Regions from separate parts of the Ottowia beijingensis genome, predicted to be linked through region 3. Evidence: predicted binding sites of a transcription regulator. Region 3 holds the regulator's gene; each other region holds the start of a gene.
The links. Region 3 encodes sigma-54, which starts transcription at its own class of promoters, with help from an activator protein. Its sites were predicted from a motif close to TGGCANGNAANCTGCTTT; they were not measured.
Positions count from the first base shown of each region.

Region 1: a site for sigma-54 is predicted at 5,030-5,047, ahead of ACFSCU_RS02120 (phenol hydroxylase subunit). Genes of this name have one in related genera too.
Region 2: a site for sigma-54 is predicted at 4,315-4,332, ahead of glnA (type I glutamate--ammonia ligase). Genes of this name have one in related genera too.

Region 1 covers NZ_JBHUEP010000002.1:15,384-23,117, forward strand. Annotated here, with positions in the region: gene ACFSCU_RS02090 (2Fe-2S iron-sulfur cluster-binding protein) at 9-365, opposite strand; gene ACFSCU_RS02095 (NADH:ubiquinone reductase (Na(+)-transporting) subunit F) at 374-1,438, opposite strand; gene ACFSCU_RS02100 (phenol hydroxylase subunit P4) at 1,493-1,849, opposite strand; gene ACFSCU_RS02105 (aromatic/alkene/methane monooxygenase hydroxylase/oxygenase subunit alpha) at 1,846-3,405, opposite strand; gene ACFSCU_RS02110 (MmoB/DmpM family protein) at 3,456-3,737, opposite strand; gene ACFSCU_RS02115 (ferritin family protein) at 3,749-4,741, opposite strand; gene ACFSCU_RS02120 (phenol hydroxylase subunit) at 4,779-4,997, opposite strand; gene ACFSCU_RS02125 (sigma 54-interacting transcriptional regulator) at 5,296-6,990, shown strand; gene ACFSCU_RS02130 (GntR family transcriptional regulator) at 7,015-7,734, shown strand, end outside.
Region 2 covers NZ_JBHUEP010000007.1:287,594-295,327, forward strand. Annotated here, with positions in the region: gene nagZ (beta-N-acetylhexosaminidase) at 1-26, shown strand, start outside; gene ACFSCU_RS10780 (hypothetical protein) at 86-478, shown strand; gene ACFSCU_RS10785 (AMP-binding protein) at 663-2,366, shown strand; gene ACFSCU_RS10790 (EI24 domain-containing protein) at 2,436-3,338, shown strand; gene ACFSCU_RS10795 (competence/damage-inducible protein A) at 3,319-4,164, shown strand; gene glnA (type I glutamate--ammonia ligase) at 4,382-5,797, shown strand; gene ACFSCU_RS10805 (hypothetical protein) at 5,960-6,490, shown strand; gene glnL (nitrogen regulation protein NR(II)) at 6,653-7,726, shown strand.
Region 3 covers NZ_JBHUEP010000008.1:147,332-155,065, forward strand. Annotated here, with positions in the region: gene ACFSCU_RS13765 (DUF2214 family protein) at 1-130, shown strand, start outside; gene argS (arginine--tRNA ligase) at 241-1,914, shown strand; gene ACFSCU_RS13775 (SPOR domain-containing protein) at 1,956-2,750, shown strand; gene ACFSCU_RS13780 (thiol:disulfide interchange protein DsbA/DsbL) at 2,847-3,479, shown strand; gene lptA (lipopolysaccharide transport periplasmic protein LptA) at 3,604-4,230, shown strand; gene lptB (LPS export ABC transporter ATP-binding protein) at 4,251-5,045, shown strand; gene rpoN (RNA polymerase factor sigma-54) at 5,069-6,658, shown strand; gene ACFSCU_RS13800 (THUMP domain-containing class I SAM-dependent RNA methyltransferase) at 6,655-7,734, shown strand, end outside.

The sequences.
Region 1 (7,734 bases), on a different contig from region 3:
TCAATGACTCAATTGGCTGGACGTTGCGCCACCGAGGCGGCACTGCCCAGAAACGGTTTGCGCAATCGGGCGGCCACTTCCAGGCACACCGCCTGGGTGGGCGCCACGCGGCAGGCCAGCGTGTAGCCGTTGGCTTCTTCTTCGGTGCTGACATGCGCACGGCTGACGGGTCCGAGCGACTGCACCGCACCCTCCACAATGCGCACCTTGCAGACCCCGCAGCCACCATTGACGCACCCGGCTGGAATGCCCTTGCGGCCCAGCCGCAACATGCCGGCGAGCAGACTTTCGTTGGTGGCGCAGTCAAAACAGTCGCCGGTCTGCGACACGCTGACACGCACTTGCTGGCAGGTGGTGGCACCCATGGCAACTCCTAGATGGTCCGGAACAACGGGCTGCGCGCCTGCTGCGCATCGGCTGCCGAGAGGAATTTCTCGGTGTAGATGTCGCGCTCGAAAAGGCGCCCCTGCATCAGCGTTCCGATGCACGCTTCGATCATGGGCGGCGGCCCGCAGAGGTATGCCTTGTGACCGGTGAAGCTGCCGCCAAAGTGCGCCCTGGCCGCTTCATGCACAAAGCCGCGCGCACCGTCCCAGCCATCGCTGTCGGCAGCTTCCGACAGCGCGGGCACGTAGGTGAAATGCGGGTGGCGCGCCGCCAGGGCGCGAAACTCGGCGTCGTAATAAAGCTCCTGCGCGCTGCGCTGGCCATAGACCAGCGTGATGGGCTGCGTGCAACCGCTGGCCAGCAGATCCAGAATCATGGCGCGCGGACTCGACAGGCCCGAGCCGCCGGCCATGAACACCATCGGCATGGCGGCCGAGCGGCGCACAAAAAAGCGCCCATACGGCCCGGTCAGCTGCAACCGGTCGCCCACGTTGAGCGATTCGTGCAGCCAGGTGGTGCCCGCACCGCCGGGCACCCGGCGCACATTCAGCTCGATCTCGCTGCTCTGGCCGCCGGCTTGCGGGGCATTGGCAATCGAGAACGCACGGCCCCCTTCCACGCCGGGAATCTGCACCTGCACATACTGCCCCGCCTGGTAGCGGATGGGCTGGTTCAGACGCAAATGCAGCGCCTTGATGGTTGGCGTGAGCTGCTCGATGCGCGCCACCGTGGCTTCAAAGTCGCGCATGGGGATGATCTGTGCATCGGGCTCGTCGTCGATATCGGCCTCAATGGTGGCGTCCGACTGCAGCGTGGCGCAGCAGGCGAGGGTCTTGCCGTCGTCGCGCTCCATCTCCAGCAGCGCAAAGGGGTTGGCGGCACCGTGGTCCACCTCGCCGTCGGATACCTGCACCTTGCAGGTGCCGCACAGGCCGTGGCCGCAGGCGTGGGGAATGTAGATGCCCTGGCGCAGCGCGGCGTCGAGCAGGGTCTGGCCCTCTTCGACGTCGATCGTTGCGCCCAAGGGCTCGATGGTCAGTTGGTAGGTCATGGCATGGACGCGGGGCCCGGGGGTAGCCCCCGGGCTTCCCTCACCGAATGGGACTTAGCTGCACGTACCCTGGATGCCGGTCAGGCCCGGGGTGCGAAAACGGATCGCGTCCTTGTGCTGAAGGCCATTGGCCTGCAGCGACTTGGCCGGATCGGGCGTCCACGGCTGGCCGGACTTGAACCACTCGACCTGGGACCAGTCGATCTTGGCAAAGTCGGGGTGCTCGCCGTACACGCCGGGCAGCACGCCCTGGGCCAGCGCGCCGAACGGGGTATCCGGCGGCAACGGCAGGCAGACCGGTGATGCAAACATCAGGTGATCCTCCCAGCCGATGTAGAGCAGCGGTGCGGGGAAGTTCTCGCGCCGGTCGCGGGCGGGAAAGTCGTAGGGTTTGACAGCAACGACGCTCATGCCTTGTCTCCTTGAACAGCATCACCACGCCAGGCGGCAAAGTTCTTCTGGTCTTCCGAGCCTTCAAAGTCGAGGTTGTCCCGGCCCACCTTCAGGTCGTAGTAGTCCATCACGGCAGCCATCGGGTCAAAGCCCTCCACCGTCGGGTCGGTGCCCTCGGGGAAGCAGTTGCCCTGGTAAATCTGGTGCACGGGCAGCCAGGCTTGCGAATATTTCTCGGGCTCGTCGTCAAAAATTTCTTTGCAACCGTCGCTGCAGAAGTGGTACTTGTCGCCGTGGTAGTCGGACTCGCGGTAGCAGATCTTGGTCGGATCGCCGGGCTCGGTAAAGAACATGGGGACCTGGCAGATGGTGCACAGCATGGGCAGCGTCTTGTTGTAAAAGCGCTTGCCCTGTTGCTGCTGCGCGTGGAAATGCTCGAAGCGCGGCCGGTAGTACTTGTCGAAGGTGTCGGGGTACTTTTCGCTCAGCCACTGCATCTCGTCTTCCTTGGGAATCCAGGTGTGGAAGGGCGCAGCAGCCGCATAGTTGTAGAAGGTATTCCAGGCCTGGTGGCTGATGTGGTCTTTGCCGGCGCACGCCTCCTTCCAGCCCTTGGGTTCGCGGATGCCATAGCGGGCCAGATCGCGGAACAGCGCGCCACCGTTTTCCTCGGCGTACATCTCCCAGGCCTCCTTCCAGCTCATCACGCGCTTGGGCAGCATGTAGTCCTGCATCATGGCCACGATGGTCAGCAGGCGGTAGCCGCGCCAGAGCCACTTGTCGATCCACTTCTGCACGATCGGCACGTTGGCCGGGTCCTGCTCGAGCATGAACTTGATGCACTCGATGCCCAGGGTCATGTGACGCGATTCGTCGGACTGGGCCGAGAAGCCAAACGTCACGGTGCTCATGTCGCCGTTGTGGGCGGCGCCGGACATGAAGGGCACGAACACCAGGTTGGTCAGCACGTACTCGAACGAGAAGCTCACGGCGGTGAGGAACTCGAACGGCCCTGCGGTGGAGGCGTCTTCAAAAAACGACTTGGGCACGGACAGGTACCACACACGGTCAAACATGTGGGGTGCCTGGTGCAGGCCATTGAAATACTTGTTGTAGTGCGACAGGGCGTGGGTTTCGGTCTGGCAGTGGCGCAGCTCGTCAATGGACTGCATCTGCGCGGCAACGCGGGCACCGGCACCGGTGAAGTGGCGGCCCACATGGGCAAAGCCGCGGTGCGCGAGGTACTCTATCGGGGTCACGGCCTGGAAGAAGATCTTGATCGCATTCACATAGCGCGCATCCGAAATACCCAGCTGGCCATTGTTCTGCGCAAAGGCCTCGATCACGGCATAGAGCTTCTTTTCCTTCTCGCCCTGGTATTTCCAGTAGGCGTCCATGGTCAGGCGAAACGGGTCTTCCCATTTATCCCAGTCGTGGATCTTGATGCCTTCGTATTTGTCGAACGGGAACACCTTGTCCATCGGTTGGTAGGTAGTGTCCCAGGCCAGATCGCGCGTCATGGCGATGTGGCGTTCTTTCAGGCCGAGCTTCTTTTTGGTAACGGGTGCGTCCATGGTGTTATCTCCTGGTGGTTGCGGCAATAAATCGGGGGGTGGCGGCTGCTTTAGCGCAGCCAGCTCAACGACAACTCGTCGTCGTCTTCATTGATGTAGCCTGAGATCGTGACCAGATTGACGTGAATCTGTTGCAGGTCAAAACGCTGGCCGGTTTGCTCTTCGATGCTCTCGCGGCGCACTACCAAGCGGCCGGGGGCGTCGATCTTGACCAAACCGGGCGAATGCACGGCAGTGGCTTCGGGGTTGTCGGCCAAGATGGCATCGACAATCGGGCGCGATTCTTCGTTGTCTTGGAAGGCAATGAAAACTTTAGAAACGGGTTCGGTCATCACAAACTTTCTCAGAGGGTTAGACCGGCCTTGCGGGCGCGGGTGTTGAGGGTTTCGCGCACGGCCAGCAGGGCTTCGGCACCGGCAGCGCCCAAGGCCATCTCTGCCACCGGCGCCAGCGCGGCCTGCGCACTGTCGGCATAGGTCTTGAACCAGCCGGTAATCAGCGCGCGGTTGTCGTCCGATGCGGCGGCGGCCACTTTGATGACCGCGTCCACCCAGCGTGCGCTCTCGTCATGCCATTCGGGCATGAAGGCCGTGAGCATGGCCACCGCCGTACCGCCCTGCACCGCAAGGTGGTCGTCCACGAAATGCGTGTAGATCAGCGGGTACAGCAGACCGTCGAGCGCCAGGTTCTGCGCCACAAACAGCTCGAACGGGTCGTTGACGACCAGCGTGTCCTCCACCAGCTTGCGCAGTCCCTGCCAGCGCGGGTCCTGCAGCCAGTCGTTCTTGCCGGCTTCCAGTGCGCCGGGCTCCCCCAGCGCCAGGCCCAGGCGGGTCAGGTACTGGGCCACGCCTAGCTGGTCCATGGCGTGCATCATGGCCGGGGCGGTAAAGGCCGTTCCATAGCCGCGTGCACACACCTGGCAATTGTTCATGTTGGCGCCCCAGGCCGCGTGGCGCAGCGGCATGAGCACCTCGCAGGCTGCGGCGCGCTGCGCGTCGGGAATCTTGTCGATCAGGCCGCGCGACTCGACAAACTGGTAGTTGGCCTCCATCGCCTCTTGCTGGCGCGCACGCGCCATGGTCCAGTTGGCGTAGTAATACTGGCGCGGGTCGCGCAGGGCATCCCAGTCAGCCAGTTTGACGGCCGTGCGGCCAGCATCAAACAGCTCGAATTCGGGCTCCCAGGTCGGGCGGTAATGGAAGTTCGCGGCGTTCTGAATGCCCAGCGTGGCTTCAAGGTAGCGCGACGCGGGCTTGTCGCCCGTGTAGGCCGCCACGCGGGCGAAGGTGTTGCGCAGCGGCTGAATTTCGCGCGCCTGCAAGTCGATGTTCATGGGGCTTATCTCCTGGTCGTGGTTGTTGGGGCAGGGCTCAGTCATCCAGGTGGCGCACGCGGTGCGCCGCGCAAAAGGCATCGAATGCCGGTTCAGGGAGCATCAGCTCCACCGACAGCTCGGGCCATCCGATCGAGAAAGCAAACTCGACAAAGCCGTTGTCGCGGCGGCCCAGCACGCGCACAAACCGCTGCGACAGATCGCAGACGGGTTGCGGGGTGGCAGATGCGTCGGTGGCAATGGCGGTGTGGGTCATGACGGTCTCCTTTTCGGTTTTGCGCCATCTGTTTTGCACGGGCCATGCCAATGCTGGCGTTTTGCGCGCAAATATCGATAAATCCAGGGTTAATCCCTAGCAAATCGCGTCAAAGAGGCCCGCCCGCAGGTTGGTAGCCGCCGGCTGCGGCACCCGCGGACAGCCCGGAGCCGCGATTGCTGCACAGCAGCATGATGTTTTGATGAGACCCAGGGGTCAGCCAGTTCATGAAATGATGAAAAACCTCCCCGGGTCGATCCCGATGGACGACCACCCGCTGTTTATCGATACTTTTTTCATGCCAGCCACCACCCTGCCCCCCTACCCGTCCGACGCCGACTTGCGCCGGCTGGTGCACTTCTCGCCCGTCGATGGGCGCATCTGGCTGGCTGATCAGCGCATGCTGCTGGTACATGCGGCGGCCTTTCAGGCGTTGCGGCGCGAGCTGGTGGCCAGCCTGGGGCCGGAGCACGCCCGCCGCTTGCTGATGCGTGCGGGCTACGCATCGGGCGAGCGCGATGCGCTGCTGGCGCGCCAGGTGCGGCCGGGCGCATCGCTGTTCGACGCCTTTGCCGTAGGGCCGCAGCTGCACATGCTGGAAGGCGCTGTGCGCGTGCAGCCGAAGGTGTTCGAGCTGGACGAGGCGGCAAGCCACTTTCACGGCATCTTTCAGTGGGATCACAGCTGGGAGGCCGAGGTGCACCAGCGCGCCTGGGGCCCGCAAGGTGCGCCCGTGTGCTGGATGCTGCTGGGCTATGCCTCGGGCTACACCAGCGCGTTCTTTCGCCGCCCGGCCCTTTTCAAGGAAGTGCAGTGCACTGCCTGCGGCCACCCGCACTGCCTGATCGAGGGCCGCTTTGAGCACGAATGGCCCGACGGCGAGCAACTGGCGCGCGACTACGACCCCGACTCCATGCTGGTGCGCCTGGGCGAGCTGCAGTCGCAGGCGGATGCGCTACGCACCCAGCTACAGCCCGCGGACGACCAGGGCCCGCTGCTGGGACGCTCGCGCGCCTTCAACGACACCGTGGAGCTGCTGCGCAAGGCCGCGCCCACGCAGGTCACCGTGCTGCTGACCGGCGAGACCGGCGTGGGCAAAGAGCGCTTTGCGCGCGCGCTGCACGCCATGGGCCCGCGCGCCGACAAGCCCTTCGTGGCCGTCAACTGCGCGGCGCTGCCCGCCGATTTGATCGAAAGCGAGCTCTTCGGCGCCGAAAAAGGCGCCTACACCGGCGCCACCGCCGCGCGCGTGGGCCGCTTCGAGCGCGCGCACGGCGGCACCTTGCTGCTGGACGAGCTGGGCGAGCTGCCGCTACCCGCGCAGGCCAAGCTGCTGCGCGTGCTGCAGCAGGGCGAAGTGGAGCGCCTGGGCGGCACGCAGCCGCGCAAGGTGGACGTGCGCGTGATTGCCGCCACCAACGTCGATCTGGAAAAAGCCGTGGAGGAAGGGCGCTTTCGGCGCGACCTGCTCTACCGCCTGAACGTCTATCCCATCCGCATACCGGCGCTGCGCGAGCGCGCGGACGACATCGAACTGCTGGCCATGCACCTGCTGCAGCGCTACGCCGCCCTGCACGGCAAGCGCCTGGCGGGCTTCACTGACCTGGCCATGACCGCCATGCGCCAGCACGCCTGGCCCGGCAACGTGCGCGAGCTGGAAAACCTGGTCGAGCGCGGCGTGATCCTGGCGCCCAACGACGACCTGGTGGACGCCGCCATGCTTTTCCCCGCCTCCGCCACGCCCGCGGCGCACACCGTGAACGCCGTCGGCGCGCTGGAGAGCGAGGCGCACTGCCAGCAAAGCGCCAGTCTGTACGACACCCTGCAAGCCAGCGGCCTGACGCTGGACGCGCTCGAAGACGCGCTGATCCGCGAGGCCGTGGCGCGCGCAGGCGGCAACCTGGCCGCGGCGGCGCGCGCGCTGGGCCTGACGCGCCCGCAGCTGAGCTACCGCCTGTCGCGCCTGCAAGAGCGGCCGCTGGCGGCTTCGTGAGGCGCACACCAGCCCCGCATTGCCATGGCCAAACGCAGCTTTCACCCTTTGATTGCGCTGGCTGGCGGCCACGCCGCCGCCGATGCCAGCCTGCACGGCGCACCCTCGCGCACGCTGATCGAGCAAACCTACGCCACGCTGCGCAGCGACATCGTCGAGGGCCGCCTTGCGCCCGGCAGCAAGCTGCGCATCGAGCACCTGCGCACCCAGTACGAGGTGGGCGCGGGCACGCTGCGCGAGGCGCTCACGCGGCTGGTGAGCGACGCGCTGGTGACCGTGGAGGGGCAGCGCGGCTTTCGCGTGGCGCCCATCGCGCTGCAAGAGCTGGAAGACATCACCACGCTGCGCGTGCACATCGAGACCGACGCGCTGCGCCAGTCCATTCGCGCCGGTGATGCACAGTGGCGCGAAGCGCTTGCCGAGGCCTATGCGGCCATCTCGGCCGAAGAGCAGCCCATCGCGCCGCACCGCCGCCGCCAGTGGGAGCTGCTGAACGTGCGCTTTCATGAGGCGCTGCTGGCGGGCCACACCTCGCCCTGGACGGTGCGGGTGTTGCGCCTGCTGTCGCGCCACAGCGAGCGCTACCGCTTCTGCGCCATGGGCCTGCCGGGTGGTGTGCGCGATGTGCACGCCGAGCACACCGAAATCTTCGCGCTGGCCATGTCAGGCCAGGACGCCCGCGCCGCGCTGGCGCTGGAGGCACACATCCGCGCCACGCCCGATTTGCTGATCCGCGCCCTGCGC
Region 2 (7,734 bases), on a different contig from region 3:
TGCACGCGCTCGCGCTGCTGCCTTAAGGCCGGCTGAGGCGGCTGAACTTTCGACCCGACGCATGGTCTGACGGAGCATGAACGGTATGTCTTTCCATCAATTGCCTTCTTCCTCGCCCGCTGCCGGCGGTGGGCTGGGGCGCGTGATGAGCGTGGTGCTCGGCCTGCTGGTGTGGGCCATGCTGGCCATGCTGGGCCTGGTGTTCGCCGCCAGCCTGGCGATCTGGCTGGTGGTGATGGTCGTCGTCAGCCTGATCAGCAGCCTGTTCACCGGCCGGCCCGCCGCCGTCACCGTGCTGTGGCGCCGCTACCGCGAGATGACGCGCCAGCGCTGGCCGCAGCAGCACCCCGGCAGCGCCACGCCGCGCGCCGACGCGGCCGATGTGACGGGTGCATCGGTGCCCACGCGCGTGCAGGACGTGCACTGGCGCGAGGTGCCGGCCGCACCCAAGGCGCCGGCACCGCGGCAGCAACCTTGATGCTTCTTTATTGATAGCTGCCAGCGCTTGTGGGACGGGCGCTTCAGCCACTTTTCGCTTGAATTCTGGGTGCTGGCATCTTGCTGCCGGCAAGGTGCGTGGCGGCTCGGCTAAGATGATCCGGCAGCCCTGTGGCAGTGTGCGGCAGGGCGCATCGCCTGACAACGACACCGGAGACACCGCCATGGCCGACCAAGCCAGCGCCTTCATCGCGGCGCGCGACTTCCTGCTGCAGCACCGCACCGACTACGCCACCGCCTACCGCGACTTCCGCTGGCCGCAGCTGGGCCCGTTCAACTGGGCGCTCGACTACTTCGACCCCATGGCGCGCGGCAACGAACCCACGGCCCTGCACATCGTGGGCGAGGACGGCAGCGAGGTGAAGCGCAGCTTTGCGCAACTCAGCGAACGCTCCGACCAGGTCGCCAACTGGCTGCGTACCCAGGGCGTGCGCCGCGGCGACCGCGTGCTGCTGATGCTGGGCAACGAGCTGGCGCTGTGGGAGCTGATGCTGGCCTGCATCAAGCTCGGCGCGGTGATGATCCCGGCCACCATGCTGCTCACGCCCGACGATCTGCAGGACCGGCTGGAGCGCGGCAACGTGCGCCACGTGGTGGTGGCCAGCGAGCACGCCGCCAAGTTTGCCGCGCTGCCCGGCAGCTACACCCGCATTGCCGTCGGCGCGTCGGTGGCAGGCTGGCTGAGCTTCGACGACAGCGGCAGCGTGCCCGCCACCTTTGCACCCGATGGCCCGACGCAGGCCACCGACCCGCTGCTGCTGTATTTCACCAGCGGCACAACCAGCAAGCCCAAGCTGGTGCTGCACACGCACCAGAGCTACCCGGTGGGTCACCTCAGCACCATGTACTGGATCGGCCTGCAGCCGGGCGACGTGCACCTCAACATCAGCTCGCCCGGCTGGGCCAAGCATGCGTGGAGCTGCTTCTTCGCGCCCTGGAACGCGGGCGCCACCATCTTCATCTTCAACTACGCGCGCTTCTCGGCCGCGGCGCTGCTGGGCGTGCTGCAGAAGTACAAGGTCACCAGCCTGTGCGCGCCGCCCACCGTGTGGCGCATGCTGATCCAGGAAGACCTGGCGCCCTGGCGCAGCAGGCTGGCACTGCGCGAGGTGATCGGCGCTGGCGAGCCGCTCAACCCCGAGATCATTGACCAGTTGCAGAACGCCTGGGGCCTGACCCTGCGCGACGGCTTCGGCCAGACCGAGACCACGGCGCAGATCGGCAACCCGCCCGGCCAGCCCGTCAAGCCCGGCAGCATGGGGCGCCCGCTTCCCGGCTACGAGGTGGTGCTGCTCGACATCGACGAACATCCGTCCGACGAGGGCGAGGTGTCGCTGAACCTGGCGGTGCGCCCGCTGGGCCTGATGGAGGCCTACGAGGACAGCCCCGAGAAGACCGCGGAAGTGATGCGCAACGGCTGCTACCGCACCGGCGACACCGCCACGCGCGACGCCGACGGCTACATCACCTTCGTCGGCCGCGCCGACGACGTGTTCAAGGCCAGCGACTACCGCATCAGCCCGTTCGAGCTGGAAAGCTGCCTGATCGAGCACCCGGCGGTGACCGAAGTCGCCATCGTGCCCAGCCCCGACCCGGTGCGTCTGGCCGTGCCCAAGGCCTTCGTCACCCTGATGCCGGGCGAGCACCCCAGCGCCGAACTGGCTGAGGCCATCTTGGCCTTCTCGCGCGAGCGCCTGGCGCCCTACAAGCGCGTGCGGCGCATCCAGTTCGTCACCGAACTGCCCAAGACCATCAGCGGCAAGATCCGCCGCGTGCAGATGCGCAGGGCAGAGCATGAGCGCAGCGAGGCCACGCCGGGCGGGGAGTTCGAGTACTTCGAAGAGGACTTTCCGGCGCTGAAAGGCTGATGGGCCAGCGCACCGGCGCATCCCGCAGGGGCTGGTCAGCCGCAGGAGCCGCCGCGCTATGCTCCGTTCATGATCCAACGCGTCCTCGACGCCTTCGTCCGCGCGCTCGGCCACGCGCTGCTGCCGCGCGTGATCGGCATGACATTGCTGCCGCTGGCGGTGATGACTGTCGTGGCGCTGGGGCTGGGCTATTTCTTCTGGAGCGGCGCGGTCGAATGGATGCGCGCGGCGCTGGCCAGTTGGTCGGTGGTCGGCTGGCTGGATGACCGCCTGCAGGTGGGCTGGCCGGGTGGGCTGGCGGCGCTGCTGGCGCCGTTCGCATTGGTGGCGCTGGCCACGCCGGTGATCGTGCTGACCTCGCTGGTGCTGGTGTCGACGCTGATGACGCCGACGCTGGCGCGCATAGTGGCCGAGCGGCGCTTTCCGGCGCTGCGGCGGCAGGGCGGGGCGTCGCTGGCGGCGTCCATCGGCTGGTCGGCCGGCTCGCTGCTGGTGGCGGTGGTGGCGCTGATTGTGAGCCTGCCGCTGTGGCTGATTCCGCCGCTGGTGCTGCTGTTGCCGCCGCTGATCTGGGGCTGGCTGACCTACCGCGTGATGAGCTTCGATGCCTTGGCCGACTACGCCAGCAGCGCCGAGCGCGCGGCCGTCTTCAAGGCCCACCGCTGGCCCCTGCTGGCCATGGGCATTGCCACCGGCTACATGGGCGCGGCGCCCGGCATCGTGTGGGCCTCGGGCGTGTTGTTTGCGGCGCTGTTCGTGGTGCTGGTGCCGCTGGCGATCTGGATCTACACCTTCGTGTTCGTGTTCTCGTCGCTGTGGTTCGCGCATTACTGCTTGGATGCGCTGGTGCAGCTGCGCGCCGTGCAGCCGGTGCCGCCGCCCGCACCGCCACCCGCGGGGGCGCTGCCACCGGCCGATGCCCGCACTTCCATCACCGATGTTCCCTGGCGCGATGCAAACCGTTCAAGCTGAATCCTCCCGTGTGCCGTCGTTCGGCCTCATCATCGTCGGCGACGAAATCCTCTCCGGCAAGCGCGCCGACAAGCACCTGGCCAATGTGATCGAGCTGCTGGGCGCACGCGGCCTGCCGCTGGCCTGGGCGCAGTACGTGGGTGACGAGCCGGCGCGCATCACGGCGACGCTGCGGCACGCGCTCGCCTCGGGCGACGTGGTGTTCTGCACCGGCGGCATCGGCGCCACGCCCGACGACCACACGCGCCAGTGCGCCGCCGCCGCGCTGGGCGTGCCGCTGGCGCTGCACCCCGAGGCGAAGCGCCTGATCCTGCAGCGACTGCAGGCCGTGGCCGAGCAGGAGGGTGTGCCGTGGGAACCCGAGCGCGCCGACAACCTGCACCGGCTGAACATGGGCGTGTTCCCCGAAGGGGCGGGCATCGTGCCCAACCCTTACAACCAGATCCCGGGTTTCAGCGTTGCGGGGCCTGCGGGGGGTGCTATTTATTGCGTACCGGGCTTTCCAGTCATGGCCTGGCCGATGATCGAATGGGCGCTGGACACGCATTGGTCGCATTGCTTTCGCCAGCGCGCTTGGCAAGAGCGCTCGGTCATCATCTTCGGCGGCGCGGAGGCCGAGCTGTCGCCGGTGATGGAACGCGTCGAGGCCGAGCACCCCGGCGTGAAGGTGTTCAGCCTGCCCAGCGTCGACCACCCGCAGCACGGCCGACACATCGAGCTGGGCGTGAAAGGCGCCGCCGAGGCGGTGCCGGCGGCCTATGCCAACCTGCGCGCCTGGCTGCTGCCCTACCAGCTGCGCTATGGCCCCGAACTGGTGCGTCCTTGAGTTCCCGTGTTTGGTGCATGCCGCACGAATGCACCAAGATGGGGTGCGCGTGCCCGGCAGATTCGCGGCCGTGCGCCGGCAGCGTGCTCAGGAACAGGCAAAATCGCGTGCATGACGACCGTGGCCGGCCGTTGCGGGGCGCCGCAGCGTTGGCATGGAAGCTGCATTTCCCACGCCGTTACCCTTTCAAACCACCCACCCCGCTTAGGAGAACCTGATGGCCAAGTCCGTCGCCGACGTCATGAAACTCGTCAAGGAAAACGAGTGCAAGTTCGTCGATTTCCGCTTCACCGACACCCGTGGCAAGGAGCAGCACGTGAGCGTGCCGGCGTCGCACTTCGACGAGGACAAGTTCAGCGAAGGCCACGCCTTCGACGGCTCGTCGATCGCCGGCTGGAAGGGCATCGAGGCCTCCGACATGCTGCTGATGCCCGACCCCGGCACGGCCTACATCGACCCGTTCTACGAAGAGCCCACGCTGGTGCTGACCTGCGACGTGCTGGAGCCGGGCGACGGCAAGGCCTATGAGCGCGATCCGCGCTCGCTGGCCAAGCGCGCCGAGGCGTATCTCAAGGCCAGCGGCATCGGCGACACCGCCTACTTCGGCCCCGAGCCCGAGTTCTTCGTCTTCGACGGCGTGCGCTGGAGCACCGAGCCCGGCCACAGCTTCTACCAGATCGAGGAATACGAGGCGCCCTGGAACACCGGCGCCAAGCTGGAAGGCGGCAACCGCGGCCACCGGCCGACCACCAAGGGCGGCTACTTCCCCGTGGCCCCGGTCGACAGCACGCACGACATGCGCGCCGAGATGGTGCTGATCCTCGAAGCACTGGGCGTGCCGGTCGAGGTGTTCCACCACGAGGTGGCGGGCGCCGGCCAGATGGAGATCGGCACCAAGTTCTCGACGCTGGTGGAACGCGCCGACTGGACGCAGCGCCTGAAGTATGTGGTGTGGAACGTGGCCGACAGCTACGGCAAGACGGCCACCTTCATGCCCAAGCCCTACCACGGCGACAACGGCAGCGGCATGCACGTGCACCAGTCGATCTGGAAGGGCGGCAAGAACCTGTTCGCGGGCAAGGGCTACGCGGGCCTGTCGGACACGGCGCTGTACTACATCGGCGGCATCATCAAGCACGCCCGCGCGCTGAACGCCATCACCAACCCCACCACCAACAGCTACAAGCGCCTGGTGCCGCACTTCGAGGCGCCGGTGAAGCTGGCCTACTCCAGCCGCAACCGCTCGGCCTCGATCCGCATCCCGCACGTGGCCAGCGACAAGGCACGCCGCATCGAGGCGCGCTTCCCCGATCCGATGGCCAACCCCTACCTGTGCTTCTCGGCGCTGCTGATGGCCGGCCTGGATGGCATCGAGAACAAGATCCATCCCGGCGAGGCCGCCACCAAGGACCTGTACCACCTGCCGCCCGAAGAGGACAAGCTGGTGCCCACCGTGTGCCACAGCCTCGACCAGGCGCTGGAAGAGCTGGACAAGGACCGCGCCTTCCTGACCAAGGGCGGCGTGTTCACCGACAACTGGATCGACGCCTTCATCGAGCTGAAGATGACCGAGGTCAACCGCATCCGCGTGCAGGTCAACCCGGCCGAATACGACATGTACTACTCGCTGTGATCTGATCACAACGATTGCAGTCGAATCGGGCGAAAAGGGCGACTTTGGTCGCCCTTTTTCCTTGTGGGGCGGGAACATGGCGTGGTCAAGCGGGTCTATTTGCTCGATACTTAATGCTTTAAGACGCGTGCCGGCCCCGGCCGCCGCGTGAACACCACCGACATGAAACCTCTCCTGCTGACTTCCTGTCTCTGCCTGGCCGCCGGCTTGCTGGCGGGCGCGGCGGCGCCCGCGTCGGCCCAGGACCGCATCTACCGCTGCGGCAACGAATACACCAACCAGATCAAGGGCCGCAGCGACTGCAAGCTCGTCGAAGGCGGCAACGTGACCGTGGTGCGCGGCACCGCGCCCGCAGCAGCGCCGGCCGCACCGGCGCCAACGCCCGTCACGCGCAGCGCCGCGGCGGCGCCGCGCACGGCCAGCGCGCCGCCGTCGGCCCCGCGCATTGACACGCCCGAGCAGCGTGCGCGCGATTCCGACGCCAAGGCCATCCTCGAGCAGGAACTGCGCCGCGCCGAGGCCAAGCAGGCCGAGCTGGTGAAGGAATACAACAACGGCGAGCCCGACAAGATCGGCGGCGAGGCGCGCAACTACCAGAAGTACCTGGACCGCGTGGCCGAGATGAAGGCCTCGATCGCCCGCAACCAGAGCGACATCGACGGCCTGAAGCGCGAGCTGTCGCGGCTGCGCTGAGCGCGCCGCGCGGCCGCCGGAGCCGCGGCGGCCACCCTGCGCAGAATGCTTCGATATTGATAGCTGCTGGCGCTTGCTGCACAAGCGCTGGGGCCTGATTTGGTATAAATGGCGCAGCGACGGCCCACGGACGGGCACGCCGCTTGCATTGGTTATCACACCATGCCCGCCGCCCACCGATCTTCCCGCACCCGCCTTCAGGCGCTCGATCTGCTGGTCACCCCCGTGGCCGTGGTGGACGCGGGCGGCGTGGTGCGCTTTGCCAACGCCGCGCTCGAAGACGCCGTGGGCCTGCCGTCGCGCAGCATCGAGGGCACGGCGCTGACGCATTACTTTGCCGACGCGGCCGCGTTTCAGCACGCGCTGGAGGGCGCGCACGGCAACCAGTTTGCGGCGCTGCGCTACGAGGCCCAGCTGCGCCGCCTGGGTGGCGAGCCGTGGCCGGTGCACGCCATCGTGGCGCAGACCGAAGCCAAGGGCGAGCTGATCGTCGAGCTGGTGCCGCTGGAGCAGCAGGCGCGCCAGGAGCGCGAGGAGCGCGCCGCCAACCAGGCGCGCGCGCACAAGGAGCTGTTCCGCAACCTGGCGCACGAGATCAAGAACCCGCTGGGCGGCATCCGCGGCGCCGCGCAGCTGCTGGAGATGGAGATCGACAGCCGCGAGCTGCGCGAATACACGCAGGTCATCATCCGCGAGGCCGACCGCCTGCAGCAGCTGGTGGACCGCCTGCTGGCGCCGCACCGCCGCCCGCAGGTGGTGGGCGACGTGAACATCCACGAGGTGTGCGAGCGCGTGCGCGCGCTGATCGCCGCCGAGTTCCCGCGCGGGCTGGCGGTGCGGCGCGACTACGACATCTCGATTCCCGACTTCCGCGGCGACCGCGAGCAACTCATCCAGGCGCTGCTCAACATCGTGCACAACGCCGCGCAGGCGCTGGGCCAGCGCATCGCGCAGGGCGACGCCGAGATCGTGCTGCGCACGCGCGTGGCGCGGCAGATCACCATCGGCAAGCAGCGCTGCCGCCTGGCACTGGACTTGCATGTCATCGACAACGGGCCCGGCGTGCCGGAGGCGATCAAGGACCGCGTGTTCGACCCCCTGGTGTCGGGCCGCGAGGGTGGCAGCGGCCTGGGGCTGACCCTGGCGCAGACCTTCGTGCAGCAGCACCACGGCGTGATCGAACTGGACAGCCGGCCCGGACGAACGGACTTCCGTATCCTGATCCCGCTGCCTTGAGCGCGGGG
Region 3 (7,734 bases):
GGCCGCTGGCGGCGCGCTGCCGTCCGACACCGAAATCCGGGGTGCGCGCCGGCTGGTGATGCTGGCCACGCACGTGGTGGCGGTGATCCCGCTGGCGGCGGTGTTCCTGGTGCGGGGCTGGGGCGCCTGAAGCGTCGATAGCTATCGTATAGATAGCTGATTGCGCTTGCCGGATAAGCGCTGAAGGCCGATTTGGCTTGTAATCCAGGGGCGGCGGTGCCGGCCGCCTAAAATCCGCCGATGCAATCCGTGAAGAACGAACTGCTCGCCGCGCTGGCGGCCGAGCTGGACCAACTCTCGCCCGGCGCAGGCGAGAAGGCCGCCTTCGAATCGCCCAAGCAGGCCGCGCACGGCGACCTGGCCTGCACCGCCGCCATGCAGCTGGCCAAGCCGCTCAAGAGCAACCCGCGCGCGTTGGGTGAGCAGCTGAAGGCCGCGCTGGAGGCCACGCCGGCATTCCAGCGCTGGGCCGACGCCATCGAGTTGGCCGGACCGGGCTTTCTGAACATCCGCCTCAAGCCCGCTGCCAAGCAGCAGGTGGTGCGTGATGTGCTCTCTGAAAAAGCGCGCTATGGGCAGCAGCCGCCACGCAACGAGCGTGTGCTGGTCGAGTTCGTCAGCGCCAACCCGACCGGCCCGCTGCACGTCGGCCACGGCCGCCAGGCGGCGCTGGGCGATGCCATCTGCAACCTGTTCGCCACCCAGGGCTGGCAGGTGCACCGCGAGTTTTATTACAACGACGCGGGCGTACAGATCGAAACGCTCACCACCTCGGTGCAACTGCGCGCCCAGGGCCTGAAGCCGGGCGACGCGGGCTGGCCCGAAGCCGCCTACAACGGCGACTACATCCAGGACATCGCGAACGACTTCCTGGCAAAGAAGACGGTGCAGGCCGACGACCGCAGCTTCACCGCCAGCGGCGACGTGAATGACCTCGATGGCATCCGCCAGTTCGCCGTTGCCTACCTGCGCCACGAGCAGGACAAGGACCTGCAGGCCTTCCGTCTGAAATTCGACGAGTACTACCTCGAGTCGAGTCTCTACACCTCGGGCCGTGTCGAGGCCACGGTGCAGAAGCTCATCGACGCCGGCAAGACCTACGAGCAGGACGGCGCGCTGTGGCTGCGCACCACCGACTACGGCGACGACAAGGACCGCGTGATGCGCAAGTCCGAGGGCGGCTACACCTACTTCGTGCCCGACGTGGCCTACCACATCACCAAGTGGGAGCGTGGCTACCCCAAGGTCGTCAACATCCAGGGCACCGACCACCACGGCACCATCGCCCGCGTGCGCGCCGGTCTGCAGGCGGCGGGCGTGGGCATCCCGGCCGGCTATCCCGACTACGTGCTGCACACCATGGTGCGCGTGATGAAGGGTGGCGAGGAGGTCAAGATCAGTAAGCGCGCCGGCAGCTACGTCACGCTGCGCGATTTGATCGAGTGGACCAGCGCCGATGCCGTGCGCTTCTTCCTGCTCAGCCGCAAGCCCGACACCGAATACACCTTCGACGTCGACCTGGCGGTGCAGAAGAACAACGACAACCCCGTGTACTACGTGCAGTACGCCCATGCGCGCATCTGCTCGGTGCTGGAGGCCTGGGGCGGCGACGCGGCCACGCTGGCCGATGCCGATCTGGCGCCACTCGATACGCCCGCCGCGCAGGCCCTGATGCTGCAACTGGCCAAGTACCCCGACATGCTCACCGCCGCCGCGCAGGACTTCGCGCCGCACGACGTCACCTTCTACCTGCGCGAGCTGGCCGCCAGCTACCACAGCTACTACGACGCCGAGCGCATCCTGGTGGACGACGAAACGGTGAAAAAAGCCCGCCTCGCCCTGGTCGCCGCCACGGCGCAGGTATTGCACAATGGCCTGTTGGTGCTGGGCGTGTCGGCCCCCACCCGGATGTAACGCGTTATCCCACCATGATTTTTCACTTCAACGATCGGGCCGTGCCAAGGCGCGCCGCGGGCCATCAGGGCGGCGGCACCTTCCTCGGCATCATTCTGGGCATCGTCTTCGGCCTGGCGGCGGCGCTGGGCGTGGCCATCTACGTGGCCAAGGTGCCGGTGCCCTTCGTCAACAAGAACACCTCGCGCACCAGCGGCCAGGACGCCGCCGAGGCCGAACGCAACCGCAACTGGGACCCCAACGCCACGCTGCGCAACCGCAATGGCGCGCGGCCCAGCGCGCCCAACGGTGGCGTGGCCAGCGGCACCGTGGCCCCGGCGCCCGAGCCGGCGCCCATTCCCGCGCCGGCCGAAGTGGCGCGCCCCGCGCCGCGGAGTGCGCCCACGCCGGCCGAGGTGAAGCCCGCCGAACCCCGCACCGCCGAGGCCAAACCGCCCGCGCGCGCGGCGGAAAAGCCGCCGGCCGAACCCACGCCGCCCGCCGTGGCCGAGCGCAAGCCCGCACCCGCCCCGGTGCCGCCGCGCGCCCAATCCAACGACCCGCTGGGCGATCTCGCCGCGGCACGCGCCGGCACCACGCCGCCTGCCGCCACGGTCGATCCGTTCACCTACTTCGTGCAGGCCGGTGCCTTCCGCACGCCCGACGATGCCGAGGCGCAGCGCGCCCGCCTGTCGCTGATGGGCGTGGAAGCCCGCGTGACCGAGCGCGAGCAGGCCGGTCGCACCGTGTACCGCGTGCGGGTGGGCCCGTTCCAGAACAAGGACGCCGCCGACCGCGTGAAAGACCGCCTGGACGGCAATGGTTTCGACTCCGCGCTGGTGCGCGTGCAGCGGTAAAGTTTCACAAAGCTGGTCGAGTCGCGAAGCTGCTGAGGAACTTCGCGCCGGCGGGCCGGCTCCATCAGCCGCATTCCCGAATTTGGAGAACAACACATGAATCGTCGCGAATTTGCCTTCGGTGCTTCGGCCCTGGCACTGCCGGGCCTGCTGGCTCTGCCCGCCCATGCCCAGTCGGGCGTCGGCTACACCACGCTGAAGGACCGTGCCCCCGTCGAGGCGCCCGCAGGCAAGGTCGAGGTGGTCGAATTTTTTTCGTATGGCTGCTCGCACTGCAAGAACTTCGAGCCCATCTTCACGGCCTGGAAGAAAGCCGCGCCGGCCGATGTGGTGGTGCGCCGCGAGCACGTGGGCTTCCAGAGCAGCTTCGAGCCGCTGCAGCGCATCTATTACGCGCTGGAGTCCATGGGCGAGGTCGACAAGGTGCACGCCAAGGTGTTCGAGGCGCTGCAGACGCAGCGCAAGCGCATCGACAAGCCGGAGGTGCTGTTCCCCTGGATCGCCGAGCAGGGCCTGGATCGCGCCAAGTTCGAGGCGGCCTACAAGTCCTTTGGCGTGGCCACCAAGGTGCGCCGCGCGGTGCAGTTGCAGGACGCGTACAAGGTCGAGGGTACGCCCGCGCTGGGCGTGGCCGGCCGCTACTACACCGACGGCTCGATGGCCGGCGGCTTCGAGCGCATGATCCAGCTCGCCAACAACCTGATCGCCCAGGAGCGCAAGCGCGGCTGATGCAGCGGTTGCCACAAGGCGTCTCCAAGCCCGCTTCGGCGGGCTTTTTCACGCCTGTGCACCCGCGCGCGCCGTGGCCCGCGCGTACAATGAAACGAGCCATAAAGCAAAAAACGTGCCTTCCATGAAGCCTTCCGTTTTCACCCGTACCGGCGCGGCCGCCGCCCTGTGCATCCTGTTGACGGCGCCCGCGTGGGCCGAACGCGCCGACCGCGACAAGCCGATGAACATCGAGGCCGATGCGCTGCGCTATGAGGATCAGAAGCAGCTGTCCACCTTCAGCGGCAACGTGGTGGTGACCAAGGGCAGCATCGTCATGCGCGGCGCGCGCCTGGAGGTGCGGCAGGACGCTGCAGGCAACCAGTCGGGCACCATGTTCGCCGAGTCGGGCAAGCGCGCGTTCTTCCGCCAGAAGCGCGAGGGCGTTGACGAATACATCGAGGGCGAGGGCGAAACCATCGAATACAACGGCAAGGCCGACACCGTGCGCTTCGTGCGCCGTGCCGAGATGCGGCGCCTGGCCGGCGCCACCGTGATGGACGCGGTCATGGGCAGCCTGATCGTCTACAACAACACCACCGAGGTCTACACCGTCGACGGCACGGCGCGCGCCGACGGCACGCCATCGGCCGCGCCGGGTGGGCGCGTGCGCGCCACGCTGGCGCCGCGCAGCCATGGTGGTGCGGCCCCTGCGCCCGCACCGGTGCCGCTGCGGCCGTCGACCACGCTGCCGCCAGGGGCCGGCCAGTGAGCGCAGTGGCCATCGACGACCTGGCCTCCAGCTTCAGTGCCACCGCGCCGGGCGCGCTGGCGGCCGCCCCGGGTCAGAGCCGCCTGGAGGTGCGCGGGCTGCGCAAGAACTACGGCGCGCGCCGCGTGGTACACGATGTGTCGCTCGACGTGGTGAACGGCGAGGTGGTGGGCCTGCTGGGCCCCAATGGCGCTGGCAAGACCACGTCCTTCTACATGATCGTCGGCCTGGTGCGGGCCGACGCCGGCACCATCGCCATCGATGGGCAGCCGATCCACGACATGCCGATCCACCAGCGCTCGCGCCTGGGCCTGTCGTACCTGCCGCAGGAGGCGTCGATCTTCCGCAAGCTCACGGTGGCCGAGAACGTGCGCGCCGTGCTGGAGCTGCAGGTTGGTCCCGATGGCCGTGCCCTGCCGCGCGCCGAGATCGAACGCCGCCTGACCGAGCTGCTGGAGCAGTTGCACGTGAACCAGCTGCGCGACTCGCCCGCGCCTGCGCTGTCGGGCGGTGAGCGGCGCCGTGTCGAGATCGCCCGCGCTCTGGCCACGCAGCCCCGCTTCATCCTGCTGGACGAACCCTTTGCGGGTATCGATCCGATCGCCGTGATCGAGATCCAGCGCATCATCGCCTTCCTCAAGAGCCGGGGCATCGGCGTGCTGATCACCGACCACAACGTGCGCGAAACGCTGGGCATCTGTGACCACGCCGTCATCATCAGCGAGGGGCGCGTGCTGGCCACAGGCACGCCGGCCGACATCGTGGCCAATCCCGAGGTGCGACGCGTCTACCTGGGCGAGCACTTCCGCCTGTGACCGCGGAGGCTGGGCAGTAGGCAGTGAAACCCGGGCTTTCCCTTCGCGTCTCGCAGCATCTGGCGCTCACGCCGCAGCTGCAGCAATCAATCCGCCTGCTGCAGCTGTCGACGCTGGAGCTGGCCAGCGAGGTCGAGCAGATGCTCGACGACAACCCTTTCCTGGAGCGCGATGACGAGGCCGCGCCGCGCGAGGAGTTCGGCCTGACCCGGGCCGATGCGCGCGTCAGCGAGGGCGATCGGATCCAGGAAGTCGCTTCTGAATCGATAGCTGCTGGCGCAGATGGGTCAGGCGCAGAAGCCGAATTTGGCACTGAATCCCCGCTGCCGGACAGCTGGGACGGCGATGGCAGTGTCGAAGTGTCGCCCGACGACGGCGAATGGGGCGGTGATGCCCCGGCGCGCGCCAACAACCTCGACGGCGACGACGAGCTGGACCCGGGCGAGCGCGCCCGCCCGCAAGAGTCCCTGGCCGAGCACCTGCACCGCCAGGCGCTGGCGCTGCGCCTGTCGCCCGAGGACACGGCGGCACTGCGCTTTCTGATTGAATCGCTCAACGACGATGGTTACCTGGAAGATTCGCTCGCCCAGCTGGCCGCCACGCTGACCGACGAAGGGGACGACCTGGAGCATCTGGAAGAACTGGTGCACCGCTTCACCCTGGGGCTGAAGCTGCTGCAGTCGCTGGAGCCGGCCGGCGTGGGTGCGCGCAACCTGGCCGAGTGCCTGACGCTGCAGCTCAAGAGTCGCCAGGCCGAGCGCGACGTGGACGCGGTCGAGCAGGCGTGCATCGCCGCCGCGCTGCGCATCTGCGCCCAGCATGGCGCCGTCGATCTGCTGGCGCGGCGCGATGCCAAGCGCCTGGCCCAGCTCACGGGCGACGGTGAAGACGCTGTGCGTGCCGCCATGCAGTTGATCGGCCGGCTCGACCCCAAGCCGGGCCGCCAGTTCGCCGACGTCGAACGCAACACCGTGGTGCCCGACGTCATCGTCAGCAGCGTGGGCAGCGGTGCGGCGCAGCGCTTTCGCGTGCAGCTCAACCCCGACGTGATGCCTAAGCTGCGCGTGCACGACATCTACGCCAACGCACTGCGCGGCGGCAAGGGCGGCGAGAACCACCAGGCGCTGGCCCAGCGCCTGCAGGAGGCGCGCTGGTTCATCAAGAACATCCAGCAGCGCTTCGACACCATCCTGCGCGTCTCCACCGCCATCGTCGAGCGGCAGCGCAATTTCTTCATCCATGGCGAGCTGGCCATGCGCCCCATGGTGCAGCGCGAGCTGGCTGATGAACTGGGCGTGCACGAGTCCACCATCAGCCGCGTGACCACCGCCAAGTACATGGCCACGCCGCGTGGCACCTTCGAGTTGAAGTATTTCTTCGGCTCGGCCCTGGGCACCGAGGCCGGTGGCAACGCCAGCAGCACCGCGGTGCGCGCGCTCATCAAGCAGTTCATCGCCGCCGAGGACACGGCCAAACCACTGTCCGACAACCAGATCGCCGACATGCTGAAAGAACAGGGCATCGACTGCGCGCGCCGCACCGTCGCCAAGTACCGCGAGGGCCTGCGCATTCCCATCGCCAGCCTGCGCAAGGCCACGGCGGGTGCCGCATGAAGACGCTCACCCTGTTCCTGCCCTGTGCCGGCGGCGTCGAGGACTTCCTGGCCGACGAAGTGCACGGCCTGACCGGTCTGGTGGGCGAAGACCTGCTCACCGTGCGTGGTGGGGTGCGTGTGCGTGGCGACTGGGCGCTGGCCCTGCGCCTGAACCTGCACAGCCGGCTGGCGCAGCGCGTTCTGGTCGAGCTGGCGCACGCGCCGTATGCCGACGAGCACGACCTGTACCACCTGGCTGCCGGCGTGGCGTGGGAGGAGTGGTTTACACCGCGCCAGAGCTTTCGCGTCGACATCACCGCGCAGGGCAGTCCGCTGCGCAGCCTGAACTTCGCCACGCTGCGCGTGAAGGACGCCGTGGCCGACCGTTTTCGCGAGCGCGCGGGCGGCGTGCGCCCGAGCATCGACACGCAGCGCCCCGATGCGCGCGTGACTGCACACCTCAGCGCCAGCCACGCCACGCTGTACATCGACACCAGCGGCGAGCCGCTGTTCAAGCGCGGCTGGCGGCAGGACAAGGGCGACGCGCCGCTGAAGGAAACGCTGGCCGCCGCCATGCTGGCCGCCAGCGGCTGGTGGCAGCCCGCTATGCGGCAGGTGTTGCCGGTGCCACTGTACGACCCCTGCTGCGGCAGCGGCACCATCGTCATCGAGGCGGCGCAACTGGCGCTGGGCCTGCCGCCAGGCGGGCAGCGGCGCTTTGCTTTCGAGCGGCTCAAGCCCTTCGATGCACAACAATGGAATGCTATCAAGAAAGAATCTGCTGGCGCAGTACCCGCGGGCGCTGAAGGCCAAAATGGCTTGAAACCCACGGTGCATGTCTTCGGCAGCGACGTGGCGCACCGCATGGTCGACTTCGCGCAGCGCAATGCCGAGCGCGCGGGCGTGGCCCATGCCGTGCAGTTGCGCGGCGGCGATGCCCTGCAACGCATGCCGCCCACCGAACAGCCCGGTGTGCTGCTGATGAACCCACCCTACGGCGAGCGCATTGCCGCCGCCGGTGTGGCGGGGCGCCGGGCGGGCGGGCGCGAAGCGTTCCAGAGTGGCACCCTGGCGCGCCAGCGCAGCGATGATGTC